2 regions of the Alcaligenes sp. LTN-3 genome follow, and region 1 is predicted to be linked to the other one. Evidence: riboswitches for the same ligand, from Rfam matches in the RefSeq annotation. Region 1 holds a riboswitch; the other holds the start of a gene.

Region 1 (3,543 bases):
CTTCTTCCCTTCTTCGTAGCTTCGGGGTTCGCCCCAGCTTTTCCAAGTTCTTATTTTCTTTTATTGATCTGCATTTCTTTATGCATTCTTTCGTCCTTATTTCAGGTTGCTCCGGCGGTGGTAAGTCCACTTTGTTAGCCGAGCTCCAAAAACGTGGGCATACCGTGATTCAAGAGCCTGGGCGACGTATTGTTCAGGAACAGTTGGCCATCCAAGGCTCTGCTCTACCCTGGCTGGATCTGGAGGCCTTTCTGCAAGAGGCGCTCAAGATTGCCCAAACAGACTACGTGACCGCAGCTCAAGATGGTTCGTGGGTGTTTTTTGATCGTGGCCTGATTGATGCGGCAGCCGCGTTACAAGAATTAAGAGGCCATCCCTTGCTGGAGGCGGTCAGTCGCGCTTACCCCTACCATCCTCGGGTGTTTTTAACGCCGCCCTGGCCACAGATTTATAAGCAGGACCCGGAACGCCGGCATGATATCAACGCGGCTTTGCATGAGTACGAACGCTTGACGCGTATCTACCCTTTGTTGGGCTACCAAGTGAGCATTCTTCCCAAGACAACAGTCCAAAAGCGCGCTGATTTTGTGCTCAATACCCTAGGCACGACCGCTCCATACAAGGAGCGCAAGGCAGTAAAAAAGGGCTGTCAGCCTTAATCGGCCAGCAGCCCTTCTTTTTACTGATATGGTCTCGAGCCTTGTTCAGTTTTTCAAACCAGGCATCACACGCGACAAGGTACCGGCCACCGTACGCTCCAGCACATCGACTAATACCACCGTCTGTTGGTCCACCTCGATATTAAGGCGATCGCCCACCTTGTAGCGGGAGAACGTTGTCTGGCGCAAGGTTTCGGGGATCAGGTTGATGGTCACAATGCCATCCTCCACATCCGCCACGGTCAAGCTGCAGCCATTAACGCCCAGAAAACCGCGTGGGAACACGTACTTCGCCCACTCTTCTGGTACACGGAAACGCAGACGGTTACCCGCCTCGGTAATGCTCAATTCAAGCACCTCTGCGGTCGTTGCGATATGGCCAGCCATCACATGGCCGCCTATTTCCTCGTTCAGCTTGGCCGAGCGCTCGATATTGACCAGATCACCTGTTTTAAGCGTGCCCAGATTCGTGCGCTCCAGCGTGACAGGGATCGCATCAAAAGTGACTTTAGGGCCGCTGATACTGGTTACGCTCAGGCAGGTGCCTTCCACGCTGACACTGGCACCCAGTTGCAGATCCACCAGCAGCTCGTCGGTGAAATCGATTTCAAACTCGGTACGGCCCAGCTCGGCCTTGACCGCGGTAAGAGGACGAACCGCTTTAACAATTCCGGTATACATCAGCACACTCCTTCGCAACATTCATGCAAAAGACCAGTGGCTAATGCAGGGGAGATTTTCAGATTTTTCATTTGAACGCATCCTTGATTAAACAATGCGTCCTCCGGGCAGCAATAAAACACCTCGCTGCCTTGATCACAAGGCAGCGAGGCTTCATCTTCTTTCATCCGGACTCTGACCGTCGGCCCAGGCTTTGCACCTGATCTGCTGATCTTTCCCAGGGGGAGATCGCTCGCGGGCTGGGGAACGAATCCCTTACCGCCGGTGGGGAATTTCACCCCGCCCTGAAGACGGTTGCAGTGTAAGACCGGAGCCCAAGTCTAATCAAGCCAGACCCAAGCCCAGTCGCCAAGCTCAAGCCTGGCGATGCACACTTAAGCCGGCAAAACTTTGCGCCACAGGCATCAACTCGATGTAGTTGACGTTCATATGGGCAGGCGCATTCATGATCCAGGTAATGGTGTTGGCGATATCCTCAGGCGTCAGCGCATCCACGTTCTGGTAAAGCGCAGCGGCTTTGTCTTTATCGCCCAAACGCACGGCGGAGAAGTCCGTGCCGGAACACAGGCCAGGAGCCACAGTAGAGACACGCACTGCCGTACCCGACAGGTCGGCACGCAGATTCAGGCCCAGATGATGCACAAATGCCTTGGTAGCGCCGTACACATTGCCGCCGGCGTAAGCGTATTCGCCCGCCGTCGAGCCCAGATTGATGATATGGCCCTTGTTCTGCTTGACCATACCTGGCAGCAAAGCGTGCGTAATATGCAGCAACGCGCTGATATTGGTAGCCACCATGGTATCCCACTGATCCATCTTGGCGTCTTGCGCCTTGTCCACGCCTAGCGCCAAACCGGCGTTATTGATCAGCACGTCGATATGGGGATAACGAGCCGTCAGATCCGCCAACACTGCCTCAGCACGCGCACGATCGGTCAAATCCACACTGACCGGTACAAACCGCTCGCCCAGCTCGGCGGCCAGGGCATCCAGCTTGTCCTGACGGCGCGCCAGACCCAGCACGGTGTGCCCTTCAGATACCAATTTACGAGCAAGAGCGGCCCCAAACCCTGAGGAGGCCCCGGTGACAACGGCGGTTTTCATAGTGCGATCCCTATACAGCTCGCTGCTCGTTAAGCAGGCGACAATTAAAGCATTAAGGATAGCAAACTTCAGGAACTTCGTAGCCCCTTCCCCCTAGGGAAAAAGCGGACAAATCCAGCAATGGACATGCCCGCTTTTTTCTCATCCCAAGGTCAGGCTGCAGGACGCTCCAGCCCCAGGTGTCCACGCAAAGTGCTGTGCTCGTACTCATGGCGGAACAGACCGCGTTTTTGCAGAACAGGTATCACCTGCTCAACAAAGTCTCGAATACCATTGGGCAAGGAAGGCGGCATCAGGTTAAAACCATCCGCGCCTTCATTGCGCCACCATTGCTCAATCTGATCAGCAATGGATTCTGGCGTACCGACCATGGTGCAATGACCACCACCGGCAGCAATACGACCCAGCAATTGACGAACCGTTGGTTTTTCTATTTCAACAATGCGCAGCATGGTGGCATAACGCCCTTTGGGGCCCTTGAAGCTCTCCAAAGGAGGCAGTGGCGGTACCGGCGCATCCAGTTCCCAGTCCATGCAATCCTGACCGACGAACATGCCCAACTGGCGCAAGGACGTCTCGGCGGGCAAGAGTTCATCCAGTTCCTGCTGCTTGCGACGCGCCTCTTCCATGGTAGAGCCCACATAGGTCACCAGGCCTGGCATCACGGGCACATCCACGCCCCGCCCCGTTTCCCGCACGCGTCGTTTGATGTCGCGGTAATAGGATTGGGCCGAGGGCAAGTCATACGCCACGGCATAAATCGCTTCAGCTTTGCGCGCGGCCAAATCCCGGCCTTGCTCAGAGGCACCGGCCTGAAACAGAACAGGCTGTCCTTGTGGTGAGCGCGGCAAGGTCAAGGGCCCATCGACCAGGAAGTGATCGCCCTTATGCAGGATCTGACGCACCTGATCTACCTTGGCATAATCGCCCTGCCTGTCCATCACCAAGGCACTGTCGCTCCAGGAGTCGAACAGCTTCAGCGAAGTCTCAACAAACTCTTCAGCCCGTGCATAGCGCCAGGCATGGTCGGGCATGGCTTCGTAGCCGTGATTACGTGCTTCCGAATCAAACATGGATGTCACCACGTTCCAGCCCATTC
Region 2 (3,543 bases), on a different contig from region 1:
CAGGCGATGGGTTCAGACCATCCTTACTGGCAGCAGCAATTTGAATTGGAAATGAAAGAAGGTAATGAAGCGCGTGATACTATCGTCACCGTTTTGGCTCGTGGTACTTTGTTGCGTGTAGATGGTCAGCCAACCGGATATCTGGTGGTGTTTGACGATATTACCGACGTGATTTCCGCCAGCCGTCTGGTGGCCTGGAGCGAGGTGGCTCGACGTCTGGCACACGAGATCAAGAACCCCTTAACACCGATTCAGTTGTCTGCCGAACGTCTGGCCATGAAACTGGAGTCGCAGTTGGACGAAGTCCATGCTGCCATGTTGCTGCGCTATACCAATACCATCGTCAACCAGGTCAGTTCGCTGAAAAAGATGGTGGAAGATTTCCGTGAGTATGCCCGTAAACCCGCTACCCAGATGCAAGCGCTGAATCTGAACGAGCTGATTACCGAAGTGCTGACCTTATATGGTTGGGACCCGGAAGAAGGCATGGTCCGGGACGATGGTTATAGTGTGGCGATTGATGTGGAGCTGGATCCTGATTTGCCGATGGTGCAAGGAGATCCCACGCAGCTGCGTCAGGTTATTCATAATCTGCTGGCCAATGCGCGTGAAGCGGCAGCCCAGGATCAATCACTTGACCAGGCGCATGTATTTGTTAAAACCATGATTGCGGGCGTAGAAGGTTCCGATTCTTCTGGTGCGGTCAGTTTTGTGGTGTCAGATAACGGGCCTGGTTTTGATCCTCAGATGCTGGTGCGCGTTTTTGAGCCATACGTAACCACCAAGCCCACCGGCACGGGTCTGGGACTTGCTATAGTTAAGAAAATCATCGAGGAGCACGGCGGCAGAATCGATGTTTCCAATCGTCGTGAGGGGGGGGCTCGCATTTCCATCCTCTTTACCCGGCTTGCTGGCCAGCATATTCGTCTGGACTCTGGGCGGCGAGCAAACGATAATGCGTAAAAATCACGTAGGTGACGTTTTATGGCCAGAATTCTGGTAGTTGATGACGAAATCGGCATTCGGGAACTTTTGTCGGAAATTCTTTACGACGAAGGGCACACCGTGCAATTGGCAGAAAATGCCGCCCAGGCTCGCGAGGCACGCTTGCGGGGCCGTCCCGATCTGGTCTTGCTGGATATCTGGATGCCGGACACTGACGGTGTCAGCCTGCTCAAGGAGTGGGCATCTCAAGGCTTGCTGGATATGCCTGTGGTCATGATGAGCGGCCACGCCACGGTGGATACCGCAGTGGAAGCAACCCGCATTGGTGCAGTGGACTTCCTGGAAAAACCCATCACCATGCAGCGCTTGCTCAAGACCGTAGCTTCGGGTCTGGAGCGTACTGTGGCTCCCAAAGCGCTGGCTGCCGCGGCCCGCCCGGTGGTTCAAGGTGGGGATCGTCGCCCAGAGGCCGCGACAATGGTTCCTGGCATGGCGCCTGCCATGGCCGTGCCTGAAGTAGAACAGGACGAGTCCCAGCTAGGCAGCATCTCCTTGGATTTGCCATTGCGCGAAGCGCGTGACGAATTCGAGCGCATTTATTTTGAATATCATCTGCGCCGCGAGAATCACAGCATGACGCGGGTATCGGAGCGTACCGGGCTGGAGCGTACCCACTTATACCGCAAGCTTAAACAGTTGGGGATAGACTCGTCGCGCAAGCGTAACCAGTCTTGATACAGTAGTTACCAAATGCATGGCCAGCAAGCTTCTGGCCAGCCTTGGCGCTGCGGGTAAAGCAGCCCAAGGGGTTAGGGATTGAGGCGGCCTCTTCAGGCCGCCTTGCCGTTTAGACAGCGGCGACGGATGCCGCAGGCAGCACCTGCAACTTGCTCACGGTATCCAGGCACGTACGGGCTGCTTCCTGGCCCTTGATCACAAAGTGACGATGGAAGTAATCGTGGTGCTCTTTGCCATCATGGAAATGGTGCGGAGTCAGCACGACTGAAAACACAGGCACGTTGGTGCTGAGCTGGACTTGCATCAAGCCTTGGATCACAGCGGTAGCCACAAAGTCGTGACGATAGATACCGCCATCAACCACCAGACCCGCTGCCACAACAGCGGCATACTGACCTGATTGGGCCAGACGTTGTGCATGCAGTGGGATTTCAAAGGCGCCGCCCACTTCAAAGAAGTCGACCAAGTTGCTGTCGTGGCCCATGGCTTTGACTTCGTCGATAAAACCCAGGCGGGCCTGATCCACAATGTCCTTGTGCCAGCAAGCTTGAATAAAGGCGATACGGGGAGCCAGAAGATTGGCTGGGGTAATGCTGTTCATGTTGGTTTCCTGTTTTATGACAACAAAAACAGGGCATGCAGGAAGCAGGATAGCTCAAGCCCATAGCAGGATGAGTCCTGTACAGGTCGTTGAGGATATCCCGTTCTCTCTTTATCCGGACTATACCGTCGGCCCCGGAATCACACCGGGTCTGCTGTCCCTGACCACAGGTCAGGCGCTCGCGGGCTAGGCTAGTGCCATTACCGCCGGTGGGGACTTGCACCCCGCCCTGAGAACATAGTTAGCCAGCTTGGCCAACCGCAAAAGTGTACCCCTAAACCTTTTCTTTGTCAGAGAAGGTCTGAAATAGATGGGGTGCTACTGGAATATGCCTGGTAGCGGAATTTATTCCTGGGGTTTGGGGCGGCGGCTGATTGTGGAGATTGGCACGCTGACCTCGCCCAAGGTGCTGCGACGGCTGCGGGCGCGCCAGGCGTGCCCGTAGGCAATTTCCAGGCTTAGATGCAAGGTGCCATCCATATGGCGCTGTTTTTCCAGCGCATTGAGCAGGCGTTGACGCCAGGGCAGCGTGCTCAGGCTGGCCTTACGTTGAGGATGTGGATTGCCGCCCAACAGACGCAAATCATCCAGCAGTTTTTCAGCGCTGCGATAGGTCAGGGTCACGACTTCTTGATCCATCACAGGGTCAGCAAAGCCGTTTTCCAGAAGCAGGTCGCCAAAGTCGTGCATGTCCACGAATTCCAGCGTTTTGGTGCCTAAATCGGCTTGTTCCATGGCGCTGCGCAGCTCGGCAAAAGAGCCGGGGCCCAGGCAGGAGAACATGACCAGCGTTTCGGGTTTTAGCAGACGGTTCCATTCGGCCAGAACCCGATGCGGTTCCGGATGCCAGTGCAACGCCATATTTGACCAGACCAGCTCCTGGCTTTCTGCGGGCAGGCCACTATGGGCCATATCGGCCTGAACCCAGTTAGCTGCCGGTGTGGGCTGATTACGCAGTTTTTGCCACAGGCTGGGTTTGGATTGGTAACGCTCCCGGGCGACCTCTAGTAGCTTGGCGCTGCGATCCAGACCGGTATAGCTCATGTCCGGGTAGCGAGAGCGCAGGGGCTCCAGTGCGTGGCTGGCGCCACAGCCAGCATCCAGAATATGAGTGGGTTGCAAGCGTACCAAGGCCAGCCGTGACAACATCCGTTGCGCGACTTCACCATAAAGAAACTGAGCGTGATCCAGAGGAGCGCGGCGATTGAATTGCTGCTCTACGTGGGCGGAGTTGATTGGTAAAGATGGTAACTGGGACA

Evidence for each region. A riboswitch is a leader RNA that binds a small molecule or an ion and turns the genes downstream of it on or off. The one in region 1 is predicted to bind FMN.
Region 2: linked by a shared signal. The riboswitch ahead of AC6I6N_RS16300 (6,7-dimethyl-8-ribityllumazine synthase) and the one ahead of AC6I6N_RS03365 (riboflavin synthase subunit alpha) in region 1 are both predicted to bind FMN.

Annotation. Positions count from the first base shown of each region.
Region 1 is NZ_JCAPDN010000001.1:685,927-689,469, reverse strand. Features, by position in the region: gene AC6I6N_RS03375 (hypothetical protein) at 1-130, opposite strand, end outside; gene AC6I6N_RS03370 (AAA family ATPase) at 81-659, shown strand; gene AC6I6N_RS03365 (riboflavin synthase subunit alpha) at 705-1,340, opposite strand; FMN riboswitch at 1,492-1,636, opposite strand; gene AC6I6N_RS03360 (SDR family NAD(P)-dependent oxidoreductase) at 1,695-2,444, opposite strand; gene AC6I6N_RS03355 (LLM class flavin-dependent oxidoreductase) at 2,597-3,543, opposite strand, start outside.
Region 2 is NZ_JCAPDN010000003.1:742,717-746,259, forward strand. Features, by position in the region: gene AC6I6N_RS16290 (sensor histidine kinase) at 1-963, shown strand, start outside; gene AC6I6N_RS16295 (response regulator) at 985-1,680, shown strand; gene AC6I6N_RS16300 (6,7-dimethyl-8-ribityllumazine synthase) at 1,793-2,284, opposite strand; FMN riboswitch at 2,383-2,525, opposite strand; gene AC6I6N_RS16305 (methyltransferase domain-containing protein) at 2,630-3,543, opposite strand, start outside.